DNA from 4 places in the Pseudomonas sp. AC169 genome. Region 1 is predicted to be linked to each of the others. Evidence: predicted binding sites of a transcription regulator. Region 1 holds the regulator's gene; each other region holds the start of a gene.
What was found. The regulator FliA, encoded in region 1, starts transcription of late flagellar genes. The targets are predictions, from matches to a motif close to CTAAAGTTTNNNNNNNNNNNGCCGNTAA.
Positions count from the first base shown of each region.

Region 1 (3,558 bases):
CCGGCCCGCTGTCGCGCGATCTGCTGGCGATGATCACCGATATCGAAGAACCCCGTCAGGCCTGGCGCATGCTGCTCGCGCACTTGGCACGGATGATTGCCGTACCGGAAGTCGAGCCGCTGGAAGAGGGTGGTGTGATTGCCATGGTCGGCCCTGCCGGCATGGGCAAGACCACCACGCTGGCCAAGCTGGCCGCGCGTTACGTGCTCAAGTACGGCGCGCAGAATGTCGCGCTGGTGAGCATGGACAGTTTCCGTATCGGCGCCCAGGAACAACTGAAGACGCTGGGCCGCATTCTCAATGTGCCGGTGACCCACGTCGATCCGGGCCAATCGCTGGTGCAGGCGCTGGATCCATTGCTGCGCAAACGCGTGGTGTTGATCGATACTGCCGGCCTGCAAGCCAGCGATCCGGCTCTGCGCATGCAGCTCGAAAGTCTGGCCGGACGTGGCATCCGTTCAAAAAATTATCTGGTCTTGGCAACCACCAGCCAGAAACAGGTTCTAACCGCCGCTTATCACAGTTACAAGCGTTGCGGGCTCGCCGGGTGCATCCTGACTAAACTGGATGAAACGGCCAGCCTTGGCGAAGTGTTGAGCCTGGCGATCAGTCATGAATTGCCGGTCGCGTACCTGACCGATGGCCCACGGATTCCAGATGATTTGCATCTGCCGCGCCGTCATCAACTGGTCAGCCGCGCCGTCAGCGTGCAAATGCAGGAAGAACCCAGCGAAGAAGCCATGGCTGACATGTTCGCTGATATCTATCACAGCCCGACCAAGCAGGTAGGCTGAGGTATTCATGAACAGTTTTTGTACCTACATCGATGGTCTGCCATGCATTGTTCCGGTTGTGAACGCGCAGCCAGTAATGTGGCCTCCGTCTATGCAAGACAAGGTAAAGAAATAACATGGGCAGCATGCATCCCGTACAGGTGATCGCGGTGACCGGCGGCAAAGGTGGCGTCGGCAAGACTAACGTGTCAGTGAACTTGTCTCTGGCTCTGGCAGAGCTTGGCCGTCGGGTCATGCTGCTGGACGCCGATCTGGGACTGGCGAACGTCGACGTTTTGTTGGGTCTGACCCCTAAACGCACATTGGCCGACGTGATCGAAGGCCGTTGCGAATTGCGCGACGTGCTGTTGCAAGGCCCTGGTGGCATTCGCATCGTGCCGGCCGCGTCCGGCACGCAGAGCATGGTGCACCTGAGCCCGGCGCAGCATGCCGGTCTGATTCAGGCGTTCAGCGACATCGGCGACAATCTCGATGTGCTGGTGATTGACACCGCTGCGGGTATTGGTGACTCGGTAGTCAGTTTCGTGCGCGCAGCCCAGGAAGTGTTGCTGGTGGTCTGCGACGAGCCGACTTCCATTACCGACGCCTACGCGCTGATCAAACTGCTCAACCGCGATTACGGCATGAACCGCTTCCGCGTCCTCGCCAACATGGCGCAGAGCCCGCAGGAAGGGCGCAACCTGTTCGCCAAGTTGACCAAGGTCACGGATCGCTTCCTTGACGTGGCCCTACAATACGTCGGCGCCGTGCCTTACGACGAAAGCGTGCGTAAAGCGGTGCAGAAGCAGCGCGCGGTGTACGAAGCCTTTCCGCGTTCCAAGTGCGCACTGGCGTTCAAGGCGATCGCGCAGAAGGTCGATACCTGGCCGCTGCCCGCCAACCCGCGTGGCCACCTTGAGTTTTTCGTCGAGCGCCTCGTGCAGCAAACGGCAGGGCCCGTGCTATGACCGCAAGCGGTATGAACTACTACAAGAAGTCGGCACGTGACGCGCAGTACGAGTTGATCGAGCGTTACGCGCCACTGGTCAAACGCATTGCCTATCACTTGCTGGCGCGATTGCCGGCGAGTGTGCAGGTCGAAGACCTGATCCAGGCCGGGATGATCGGCCTGCTCGAAGTCTCGACCAAATATGACGCCAGCAAAGGCGCCAGTTTCGAAACGTACGCGGGCATACGAATCCGCGGCGCGATGCTCGACGAAGTGCGCAAAGGGGACTGGGCGCCACGCTCGGTTCACCGCAATACCCGGATGGTCAGCGACGCAATTCGCTCAATTGAAGCTAAAACCGGCCGTGACGCTAAAGATCACGAGGTTGCAGCCGAACTCCAATTGAGTCTCGACGATTATTACGGGATTTTGAATGACACCTTGGGCAGCCGCCTGTTCAGTTTCGACGACCTGTTGCAGGACGGCGAACACGAAGGGCTGCACGAGGATGGCGCGAGTGCTCATCTTGAGCCGTCACGCGATCTGGAAGATGAACGTTTCCAGGCCGCGCTGGCGGACGCGATTGCCAATTTGCCGGAGCGTGAGCGACTGGTGTTGGCGCTGTACTACGACGAAGAGCTGAACCTCAAGGAAATCGGTGAAGTCCTTGGCGTCAGTGAATCGCGGGTCAGCCAGTTACACAGCCAGTGCGCGGCCCGTTTGCGGGGGCGTTTGGGGGAGTGGCGAGCGCGCTGAAGGCGGTGTGGGGACACTGCGAACGAGGCTGGTGCGGTGATGAACAGCACCGGTCTTGCTCTGTTGTGCTCCAGACAGTCTTCGAGTGCTGCGCCGATTGATTGAAGTGGCGCGTCCAGGTGCTGGGCGCGTTTAAGACTGCTTGGAGGTCGAATTGAACAAAGACATGAAAATCCTCATCGTTGATGACTTCTCAACGATGCGGCGGATCATCAAGAACCTGCTGCGTGATCTTGGGTTCACCAACACCGTCGAGGCTGACGATGGCGTGACTGCCATTCCGGTGCTCAACAGCGGCAGCATCGACTTTCTGGTAACGGACTGGAACATGCCGGGCATGACCGGTATCGACCTGCTGCGTCACGTGCGTGCCGATGAAAAACTCAAGCACCTGCCAGTGCTGATGGTGACTGCAGAAGCCAAGCGCGAGCAGATCATCGAGGCCGCTCAGGCCGGTGTGAACGGCTACGTAGTCAAACCTTTCACGGCTCAGGCGTTGAAAGACAAAATCGAGAAGATTTTCGAACGCATCGGCTGATGAACGCGCGGGGGAGCTATGGAGCATAACGAATCTTCACAGGGCGATTTCGAATCGACCCTGAAAAAACACGCGGTCGAACTGGTCGAAAGCCTTGAAAAAGGCAGGTTCGGCGACGCTGTGCAACTGATCCATGAGCTCAATCAGACCCGTGACCGTGGCCTGTATCAGGAAGTCGGCAAGCTCACACGTGAACTGCACAGTGCGATCGTCAATTTCCAGATCGATCCGAACATGCCGCAGGCCGAGGAAGTGTCGCAAATCACCGACGCCACCGAACGCCTGGGCTATGTGGTCAAGCTGACAGAAGCCGCGGCCAACCGCACCATGGATCTGGTGGAAAGCGCCACGCCGGTGGTCAACAGTCTGGCTGATGAAGCCCAGACCTTGAGCGCCGATTGGGGTCGCTTCATGCGTCGCGAGGTCGGGGCTGAAGAGTTCCGCGAACTGGCGCGCCGGGTCGACGGTTTTCTGTCACGCAGCAGCACGGACAACCGTGCGGTGTCGAGCAATCTCAACGACATCCTGCTGGCCCAGGATTA
Region 1 is NZ_OZ409866.1:4,534,636-4,538,193, forward strand. Features, by position in the region: gene flhF (flagellar biosynthesis protein FlhF) at 1-794, shown strand, start outside; gene fleN (flagellar synthesis regulator FleN) at 911-1,741, shown strand; gene fliA (RNA polymerase sigma factor FliA) at 1,738-2,478, shown strand; gene ACZZ0G_RS20345 (chemotaxis response regulator CheY) at 2,645-3,016, shown strand; gene ACZZ0G_RS20350 (protein phosphatase CheZ) at 3,035-3,558, shown strand, end outside.

Region 2 (3,558 bases), 1.4 Mb from region 1:
ACTTGCAACGCGGCGTAAATCACTTGCAGCAACATGTCCGAGTACAGCTTCACTTCAAAGAAGATCCAGCTATAGAGCAGCACCATGACCAGACCGATCGGCCAGCACCACGGATTCTGTTTGACCGTCAGCCATACGGCGATCACACCGAGGGCGGCAGCAAACAGTTCAAGCCCGGACATGGGGGTTCCTTGGTGAAGTGAAAGAAGGAGGCGGATTGTACTGCATTCGCCCAAACCCCTCACCCTAACCCTCTCCCAGAGGGAGAGGGGACTGACCGAGTTGGATGTTCGAGATACGCCGACCTGATCTTTCTGTGTTGAATCCATAATCGAATCGATTTTTCAGGTCGACGTATAGCTTGAGACACCTCGGTCGGCCCCCTCTCCTCGGGGAGAGGGCTGGGGTGAGGGGTGGGCTCACCAGAGTCATACGGGTCAGACGCGGAACTGGCGTAACAGGGCGTTCAGTTGTTCGCTCAATTGGCCGAGGCGCAGGCTGGCTGCGCTCGACTGTTCGGCTGCGATCGCCGTGCTGTGCGAGAGGCCAGCGGCCTGGGTGACGTTCTGATTGATGTCCTCGACCACATGCGCCTGTTGCAGCGTAGCGCTGGCAATCGACGCATTCAGACCATTGAGGTTGCGCAACGCCTGGCCAATGGCATTCAGGCTCGCCCCGGCCAGTCCTGCTTGTTCGATGGTCAATTGCGACGCCTTGCTGCTGTCGCCGATGACCTTCACGGCCGCCTCGGAATGGTTCTGCAGACGTTCGATCATCGACTGGATTTCCGCCGTCGATTTCTGCGTACGCTGCGCCAACAAGCGCACTTCATCGGCGACCACGGCAAAGCCGCGCCCTTGCTCACCGGCGCGGGCCGCTTCAATTGCCGCGTTGAGCGCGAGCAGGTTGGTCTGCTCGGCAATCGAGCGGATCACTTCCAGCACGCTGCCGATCTGGGTGCTTTCGGCAGCCAGGGTGCGAATCACTTCAACCGCTTGATCAATGGTGCCTGACAGCTTGTCGATCTGCTGCAAGCTGCCATCGATGTTGATCTGGCCCTGTTGCGCCTGCGCTTCGGCGTCGCGCATTTCGGCGGCGGCGTGCTCGGCGTTCTTCGCCACGTCCTGCACGCCATAGGTCACTTCGTTGATCGCCGTGGCCACCAGTTCCATCTGCTGCGATTGCTGCTGGCTGCGCTGCTGGGCCTGCGAGGCGTCATTGCCCAGTTCGCTGGACGACTGGCCCAGGGCGCTGGCTGACACCTGCAAGTCACCGATCACCCGGCGCAGTTTGGCGGTAAAGGCATTGAAGTGATGCGCCAGTTCAGTGACTTCATCCTTGCCATGAGTATCGAGGCTGCGGGTCAGGTCGCTTTCACCGCTGGCGATGTTGGCCATCGCGTTCACGGTTTCCTGCAATGGACGGACGATGCTGCGCGCGATCAGGATCACCAGCAACGCCATGATCAGCGCAATCGCCAGGCCGATGACCGTAGCCTTGATCACCTGACCCTGGAATTCCGCTTGAACGTCGTCAACGTAAACCCCGGAGCCGAGCACCCAGCCCCACGGCTCGAACAGTTTGACGTAGGAGGTCTTGGCCACCGGCTCACTGGCGCCCGGTTTTGGCCAACGGTAGTCGACCATGCCGGCGCCTTTGGATCGGGCGATGGCGACCATCTCGTTGAACACCGCAAAACCGTCCGGGTCGCGGATCGCCGAGAGGTTTTGGCCTTCGAGTTTCGGGTTGGTCGGGTGCATGACCATCACAGGCGTGAGGTCGTTGATCCAGAAATAATCGCTCTGGTCATAACGCAAACCACGAATTGCCGTCAGCGCCTGTTTCTGCGCCGCTTCTTTGGTCAGGGTGCCGGCGGTTTCGAGGTCGTGGTAATAGGTCAGCAGGCCGCTGGCCGTCTGCACCACGTGCTGGGTTTTCTGGGCTTTGGCGTGATAGAGATCGTCGTGGATCTGCTTGAGCATCAACGCGCCCAAGGTCAGCAACATGACCACCGCCACAATCAAGATGAGCCACAAGCGTCGGCTGATCGACACACTGCGCAAGCTGTTCATAACGCTGTCACTCCGGATTCTTTTTCTTGTAATAAACGACCGCCAGCATCCAACCACGAATTTGTGAGCGGGCATACGCGACCCAAGTCGTATAACGCGGCAGCGCTATTAAGGCTTGTCTGTTAGGATTTCGGCCCCGCGCGTGAAAACCTGAATCCAAATTGATATTTCACGGAATTTTGACCGTTTCGTGTGGATCCTGTGCGTGCGGAATCGGTACAGCCATAACCAGCTACGCTGATCGCAGTGAACGAAAAAAAAATACTATCGGGGCATGCCCGCGTGCATCGCTCTTTGGGGGATTGATGGATCTTTGGACGGCCTTGCAGGCACTGATACTAGGAGTTGTAGAGGGGCTGACGGAGTTTTTGCCCATTTCCAGTACCGGACACCAGATCATCGTTGCCGACTTGCTCGATTTCGGCGGCGAACGAGCCATGGCGTTCAATATCATCATCCAGCTCGGCGCGATCCTCGCGGTGGTCTGGGAGTTTCGACGCAAGATTCTCGACGTGGTCATCGGCTTGCCGACCCAGCCGAGCGCACGACGTTTTACCGCCAACCTGCTGATCGCTTTCTTGCCCGCCGTGGTGCTGGGTGTGATCTTCGCCGACCTGATCCACGAATACCTGTTCAATCCGGTTACCGTCGCGGCTGCGCTGGTGGTGGGCGGCATCATCATGTTGTGGGCGGAAAAACGTCAGCATGAAGTGCACGCCGAGACGGTCGACGAGATCACCTGGAAGGATGCATTGAAAGTCGGCTTCGCCCAGTGTCTGGCGATGATCCCTGGCACTTCGCGCTCCGGCTCGACGATCATTGGCGGCTTGCTGTTCGGCCTGTCGCGCAAGACTGCCACCGAGTTTTCATTCTTCCTCGCGATGCCGACCATGGTCGGTGCGGCGGTCTACTCGGGCTACAAATACCGCGACCTGTTTGTGCCGGCGGACTTCCCGGTGTTTGCCATCGGTTTTGTCACCGCGTTTATCTTCGCCATGATTGCCGTGCGCGGCTTGCTCAAGTTCATTGCCAGCCACAGTTATGCGGCGTTTGCCTGGTATCGGATCGTGTTTGGTCTGGTCATCCTGGCAACGTGGCAGTTTGGCTGGATCGATTGGGCGGCGGCCAAGCCATGAGTGATTCCCGCGCACGCCGCCCCGAAGGGCGACCATCGGGTGGCAACAGCATCCAGAACCTGAAGCTTAAACTGGTCATTCTGCTGATCGTCTGCGCGTTGCCGTTGTTCGGCTCGGTGTCGATGTGGCTGCGCGGGATCTCGCTGGTGCCGCTGACCGCTTATGGCGTGGTCAGTGTGCTCGCGTTCTTCATGTATTGGGCCGACAAGCGCAAGGCGCGCGCGGATGCCTGGCGCACGCCGGAGAACATCCTTCATGCCGTGGAACTGGCCGGTGGCTGGCCGGGCGCGTTGATCGCCCAGCAGGTGTTCCGGCACAAGACGCGCAAGGTGTCGTTTCAGATTCTGTTC
Region 2 is NZ_OZ409866.1:5,939,580-5,943,137, forward strand. Features, by position in the region: gene pnuC (nicotinamide riboside transporter PnuC) at 1-182, opposite strand, end outside; gene ACZZ0G_RS26475 (methyl-accepting chemotaxis protein) at 438-2,072, opposite strand; gene ACZZ0G_RS26480 (undecaprenyl-diphosphate phosphatase) at 2,378-3,208, shown strand; gene ACZZ0G_RS26485 (DUF1294 domain-containing protein) at 3,205-3,558, shown strand, end outside.
Region 2: a site for FliA is predicted at 2,200-2,227, ahead of ACZZ0G_RS26475 (methyl-accepting chemotaxis protein). Genes of this name have one in related genera too.

Region 3 (3,558 bases), 1.3 Mb from region 1:
CGACAGCTCCCAGTTACCGAAATCGCCAGTGCCGGTGTACGGCTTGGCGTCAGTGTGGCCGCTGATGCTGATCTTGTTCGGCACCGCTTTGATGGTGTCGGCCATGGCCAGCAGGATGTCTTCGAAGTACGGTTTCAAGCGTGCAGAACCGGAGTCGAACATCGGCCGGTTTTCCGCGTCCATGATCTGGATGCGCAAGCCGTTAGGGGTGATCTCGAAGAGGATCTGGTCCTTGAACTTCTGCAACTGCGGGTTCTCGTCGACCTTGTTCTGCAGTTCTTGCAGAAGCAGTTCCAGACGTTCCTTCTCGACCTGCTCGGCCATGCCTTCAACCTGTTCGGTATCGACCGTGACCTTGTCCGGTTGCGGCTGCGATTTCACTTCCGGGTTGAGGGTGTTTTCCGGCGCCAGGGTCGGCGTGCCGCCCAGGTCGATGATGTACGGCGTGCCGCTTTCGGAGAAGCCGACCGGATCCTTGAAGTAACCGGCGATGGCGATCTTCTGCTCCGGTGTCGCGGTGGACAGCAGCCACAACACCAGGAAGAACGCCATCATCGCCGTGGCGAAGTCGGCGAAGGCGATTTTCCACGCCCCGCCGTGATGCCCGCCGGCTATGCGCTTGACGCGCTTGATGATAATCGGCTGATTATTTTCCATGGCTTAGCGACCGCGAACGGCTTGTTCCAGCTCGGCAAAGCTTGGACGGTGGGCCGGGTACAAAACCTTGCGACCGAACTCGACCGCCAGCGATGGCGGCATGCCGGAAGCCGAAGCCACCAGCGAAGCTTTGATGGCTTCGTAGACGTTCAGCTCTTCCTTGGCATCGTGGGCCAGGGAATGCGCCAACGGGCCGAAGAAACCGTACGCCGCGAGAATACCGAAGAAGGTACCGACCAGTGCCGCACCGACGTGCAGACCGATGGACTTCTGATCGCCTTCACCCAGGGAAGCCATGGTCACCACGATGCCGAGTACCGCCGCGACGATACCGAAACCGGGCATGGCGTCGGCGATGCCGTTCACCGCGTGGGACGGATGTTCGAGGTCTTCTTTGAGGCTGTACAGCTCCATGTCGAACAAGCCTTCGAGCTCGTGCGGGGCCATGTTGCCGGACGACATGATGCGCAGGTAATCGCAGATGAACGCGGTCATGCGTTCGTCTTTGAGCACTGCCGGGTACTTGGCGAAGATCGGGCTCGCAGCGGCATCTTCGATGTCGCCTTCAATGGCCATCATGCCTTCGCGGCGGCTCTTGTTGAGGATCTCGTAGATCAGGCCCAACACTTCCAGATAAAACGTGTGGCTGAAGCGCGAACTGAACATGCTCAGGGATTTCTTGAGCACGTGCATCGTCATGTAGCCGGGGTTGGCCTGCAGGAATGCACCGAGTGCAGCACCACCGATGATCAACACCTCGAAGGGCTGGATCAGGGCGGCAATCTTGCCGTGGGAGAGCACGTATCCGCCGAGCACGCTCGCGAATACGACGATGATGCCGATAATTTTAGCCATAGGTAGAAAGTACTTATTTAAGTCGGGTTCAAGGTCATATTCGGAAGTTAAAAAATCTCTTCTTCTACTTATCGGCAAAACTGCGCCAGACTATAGCCAGTTCAGGCGAAAAGCCAATTTAGCCCATGCCGGGCGCGTCTACAGTCAGTGAAGATCCCGTCCAGACATGGCTAATGAAACGAACGTCCCACACGCAAAACCGACCACCCTCGACGGCTGGGTAAAGTTGCTCGATGGCGTCCGGCTGCCCGTGCCGCAAGAGTCTCACGACAAGGTATGTCGGGCGATTCGCGACAATCGCAGCTCGTTGCGCGACATCGCCGACTTGATGCAAGACAGCCCGGCGCTGGCCTTGAGCATCATCCGTGAGGCGAATCGTCACACCCACGGCACCATGGCCGCTCCAGCGGAAAATCTCGAGGTGGCGATCAACCGTCTCGGCCTGGCGCGGACCGAAGAATTGCTCGCGCGCCTGCCAGTCGAACCGCAGATGCAGATTCCCAAGGCCCTGCGCCAGTTGCAGATGATCAGCCAGCACGCGACGCAACAGGCCAATGGTTTTTTCGCCAGTCGCCTGGCGCGGCTGTGGCAGGACATTCATTGGGGCAGCCTGCTGTTTCTGTCGCCGTTATGGCCATTGGCGCTGACCTATCCGCAATTGCTCGAAGAGTGGGAACTGCGGGTTATCCACAAGGGCGAATCGGCGCGAACGGTCGAAAAGCAATTGTTCGGCGTGCGCCTGCTGAAAATCGCCGAAGCGCTGGTCGAGGCCTGGCACCTGCCGATCTGGGTGCAGCAGGGCTATAAACTGCTGCTCAGTGAACAGCGCGAACTGGTGAAAGTGTTGCGCATCGCCCGCGACAGCGAACACCCGCTGCGCCAGCAGAATCGCCTCGACGACGATCCGACGCTGCGCCGCTGGCTCAACCAGCCGGCCAATACCGTACTGCTGGCCAATGGTCTGGCGCTGTCGGCGCAACAGGCCTGGGACAGTCCGCACAGCGAGCGTTGGCAGTACCTGACCAGCCTTTATCTGCAAATTTCCATGGACGAGGTGCAACAACAGTTGCACCAGCAAGCCGCCAACAGCGCGCGTCAGCATGCGATGGCCGATTTGTGGCACCCAGCGGTTTCACTGCTGTGGCCGTGGGGCACGCGTCGTTTGCCGGCCGGCATGTTGCCCGCCGCCGCGCCCTCCGCTGAAGACCTGGGCCAATGGCGCAAACAATGCGCCGAATTGCTCGCAGAACCGAGTCGCTTCACCAATGCGATGAGCCTGACCGTCGCCGCGCGCGATGCCTTGGCCGCCAGCGGCATGCGCCGGGTGATGATCCTGATGGCCGACCGCACGCAATCCAGTCTGCGCGTGCAGCAAACCTATGGTTTGCCGAAAGAAGCGGCGGCGCTGAATTTTGTCGTCAGCCAGAGCAAGGTCCTGCAACGGCTGCTTGCGCAACAGGCGCAGGTGCGGATCAATCCCGAGAACAACGCCCAGTTCTCCGCCCTGCTGCCCGCGAGCCTGCGCACGCTGTTTCGCGGCGAACATCTGTTCCTGCGCTCGCTGGTCAACAATGGCCGGGTGATCATGATCGTCGTCGCCGATCAGGGCGGCGGGCCGTTCGCCGACATCACCGTGCAAGCCTTTGGCAAAACCGCGCAGTGCATCGAAAAAGCCCTGCACAGCTTTAGCAGCCGTGGCCGATGAGGCTGCGCTACAATCCTCCCCTTTGTGCTCTGGAGACCTCACATGTCTGACTTCTCTGGCTTGCCGCTCGTCATCGAACCGAGCGACTTGCTTCCTCGGCTGGAGGCCAGCAACCTGGTTCTGGTGGACCTGACCAGTCCTGCCCGTTATGCCGAAGGTCATTTGCCCGGCGCACGCTTTGTCGACCCGAAACGCACCCAGCTCGGCCAGCCGCCGGCACCGGGCCTGCTGCCGGCGAAAGCCGATCTGGAAGCGCTGTTCGGTGAACTGGGCCATCGCAAAGATGCGGTCTACGTGGTCTATGACGACGAAGGTGGCGGCTGGGCCGGACGTTTCATCTG
Region 3 is NZ_OZ409866.1:3,196,019-3,199,576, reverse strand. Features, by position in the region: gene motB (flagellar motor protein MotB) at 1-657, opposite strand, end outside; gene motA (flagellar motor stator protein MotA) at 661-1,512, opposite strand; gene ACZZ0G_RS14440 (HDOD domain-containing protein) at 1,679-3,217, shown strand; gene rhdA (thiosulfate sulfurtransferase) at 3,260-3,558, shown strand, end outside.
Region 3: a site for FliA is predicted at 1,581-1,608, ahead of motA (flagellar motor stator protein MotA). Genes of this name have one in related genera too.

Region 4 (3,558 bases), 3.6 Mb from region 1:
TATGAAGCTTTTGCATGCGTGCGTCGCCGCGGATTTCCGCCGTCAGGGTGTACCCGTCCATCTCCGGCATCTCGATGTCGGAAATCATCATCAGGAACTCTTCTTCCGGCTTCTTGCCCTCATCGACCAGCTTGCGCAGGTAATCCAGCGCTTGCTTGCCGTCGTTCAGCGCCACCACTTCGACACCGATCGTTTGCAGACAACGCGTAACCTGCTTGCGCGCCACCGACGAGTCATCGACCGTCAAGACACGCAACGACAATGCCTTGGTCTGGGTCTCGACATCGACCACGCCCACCGAAATCGCTTCCGGTGTCGGCGCAACTTCCGCCAGCACTTTCTCGACGTCGATGATTTCGACTAACTGATTGTCCACCCGAGTCACAGCGGTCAGGTAATGATCGCGACCCGTGCCCTTGGGTGGTGGATGAATCTCTTCCCAGTTCATGTTGACGATGCGCTCCACCGAGCGAACCAGGAAACCCTGGGTCTTGGTGTTGTACTCCGTGATGATCACGAACGGGTTGTTCTTGTCCTTCAACGCTCCGGAACCGGTGGCCATTGCCAGATCAAGGATCGGAATGGTCGCCCCCCGGATATTTGCCACCCCGCACACGACAGGACTGGACTTGGGCATCAACGTCAGCGACGGGCACTGCAACACTTCCCGTACCTTGAACACGTTGATTCCGTAGAGCTGCTGACCGTCAAGACGGAACAACAACAGCTCCAGGCGATTCTGCCCCACCAGTTGCGTGCGCTGGTTCACCGAATCCATTACACCAGCCATGCCCAGACTCCTACACCAACGCCAAGTGTTGTTGCGACGCACATTCATTGCTAAACGGCACGGCGCTTGCTTTTTAACTCGTATGAACGCTCAAACGACATTTTTCCGACACCTGACATCCCGCGCTCGCAAAAGCCTTTGCGCGATGTCAGCCGTCTGCTGCTTTTTCGCTGGCAGCCCTGCCATTGCTGATGCGGTTACCTTGCCTGACATGCTTATCGGCGTCACTCAGGGCTTTCTTGAGTTCACCGTAGAAGACTATCTGGCTACCAGTCAAACGGAAGGCCGCTACGAAATCGAAGTCAACCAGCTCGACCCCCGTATGCGCATGCCTATGTGCGACAAGGAATTGACAGCGACTTTGGAGAGCCCGGCACGTCCATTGGGCCGGGTTACCGTGAAGGTCCGCTGTGAGGGCGCCTCGCCCTGGACCGTGTTCGTGCCCGCTCAAGTCCGCCTGTTTCGCGAGATCGTGACGACCACCCGGCCGCTGAAACGCGCAGGGATTATCGAGCCTCAGGACGTGACCTTGCGTGAACGCGATGTGAGCACGATCAACCAAGGCTTTCTGACTTCGGTAGACGAAGCGATCGGACAGAAATTAACCCGACCAACGGTCGCCGATCAGGTCATTACCCTGGTGCATCTGGAACAGGCCGAAGTCGTGCGCAAAGGCGATCAAGTGGTGATCACCGCCCGCAGCGGCACACTCGCCGTGCGAATGCCCGGTGAAGCCCTGGCCAATGGCGGTTTGAAAGAACAGATCCGCGTGAAAAACCTAAACTCGCAACGGGTCATCAAGGCGCAAGTCACCGCGCCCGGCCAAGTGGAAGTGGCGATGTAGAAAACTGGCGCTAGCCCCGGCTGTTCCCTAAACTGTGCCGCAGCAGGACACGCGCCGGCGCATGCAAGGCTCATTGCAAATGTGCCTAAAGTTTTCCAGGGGATGGCCGAAAACATGGCAAGCGTCCAAATTCCCAGAGGTTTTTATCATGGTCATCGATTTCAGCCGTTTGAACAGCTCCTCGTCACTTACGGGCAGTACACGTACCAGCAACGCCAAGGAAACCGCCGAAACCGGCACCTCCGCGCCGCTGAATACCCCGGCCGAACAGGCCAGTACCGCAAAAAGCGGGGAATCGGTACACCTCAGCAATGAGGCTCAACAGTTGCAGAAGGTCACTGACAAGCTGCGCGATCAACCTGCTGTCGACAAAGCCCGTGTGGCCGAGTTGAAAGCCGCGATTGCCGATGGCAGCTATAAAGTCGACAGCAACCGTGTAGCCAGCAAACTGCTCAACTTCGAAGCCCAGCGCTAGGCTTTTGCCGGCGCCAGGCTTTTGGACGCTTAAAACCCAAGGCCAGCCATGCACGACACTAATTTATTGCAACTGATCAACGACGACTTTGCTCCAGCTCAACAATTGCTGGATTTACTGCAAACCGAATCCCTCGCCTTGCACGGTCGCGACATGCCGTTGCTGGAAGAAATTCTGGCGCACAAACAGGCGTTGATCATTCTGCTTGAACAGCATGGCCGCAAGCGCAGTGAAATCCTCGCCAGCCTCAACCTGCCGACTGATCGTACAGGTCTTGAGCAACTGGCCGGCCAGTCGAGCATTGGCGATCAACTGCTCAGCCAGGGCGATGCCCTGACCGATCTGATCGCTCAATGCCAGGCGGCAAACGTCAAGAATGGCCAGTCGATCCAGATCCAGCAGGCCGCTACGGCCAATCAGCTGAAGATCCTCACGGGTGGTGAAGCGCCGGCGCTGTATAACGCCAGCGGCACTTTTGCCAAACCCGCCGTACCGCGTCCGCTCAGCCAGGCATGAGCCGTTGATGCGCCAGCTCTATCAACCCGCGGAACATGCTGGCAAAATGCTGGCTAGTCGTCATATTTTGTCTGGAGATTGATAAACCGTGTCCAACGCCCTCAGCGCGGATGATGCTCCGCAGCCCCCTAAGGTGCTTACCACGCCACTGGAAATCTCCAGCAACCTGCGCCAGCTGCAAGAAAGCCACGATCCACTGATCATCACCTTCCATGAGCGCAGCCAGCGCTTCCAGAGCTACCTGATCAAAGTCGACCGCGACAGCGCTTCGATCGCGCTGGACGAGATGATCCCCCGTGACGGCGAACGCTTCCTGCTGGCCGGTGAGCCGTTCAAGGTTGAAGGTTTTCATGAAGGCGTTCGCATCGCCTGGGAATGCACCGGCACGCTGAATATCGAAGAATCCGACGGTGATCGCTTCTACACCGGCGAGCTACCGACCGAAGTGGTTTACCACCAGCGCCGCAACGCTTTCCGCGCCGCGCTGAAACTGACGGATCTGGTCAGCGTTGAACTGGGTGGCGAAAAGCTCAAGGCACCGATCAACGGCAAACTGCTGGATATCTCCGCAACCGGCTGCAAGCTGCGTTTCGAAGGCGATATCACTGATCGCCTGCAACTGGGTCAGGTTTATGACCGTTTGATCGCCCCGCCACTGTTCGGCAACCAGCCAACCTCCGTCGAACTGCGTTATCTGCACTTCGAAGAAAAACTCAACATCACCTTCGCCGGCCTGCGCTTCCACAACATCAGTGGTCAGGCAGCGCGTAACGTCGAGCGTTTCGTGTATCAGTTGCAACGTGAAGCACGCCGTTTCGACAAAGACGACATGTGATTCGCAGCGACCAATAAAAAAGGGCAGCCCCTGGTGGGACTGCCCTTTTTTATGCGCGGTGTTTTTTATTCAGATCAAGGTCTGCCGCCACTGATATC
Region 4 is NZ_OZ409866.1:928,171-931,728, forward strand. Features, by position in the region: gene ACZZ0G_RS04170 (chemotaxis protein CheV) at 1-790, opposite strand, end outside; gene flgA (flagellar basal body P-ring formation chaperone FlgA) at 873-1,634, shown strand; gene flgM (flagellar biosynthesis anti-sigma factor FlgM) at 1,783-2,109, shown strand; gene ACZZ0G_RS04185 (flagella synthesis protein FlgN) at 2,158-2,625, shown strand; gene ACZZ0G_RS04190 (flagellar brake protein) at 2,714-3,460, shown strand; gene ACZZ0G_RS04195 (MFS transporter) at 3,535-3,558, opposite strand, start outside.
Region 4: a site for FliA is predicted at 1,720-1,747, ahead of flgM (flagellar biosynthesis anti-sigma factor FlgM). Genes of this name have one in related genera too.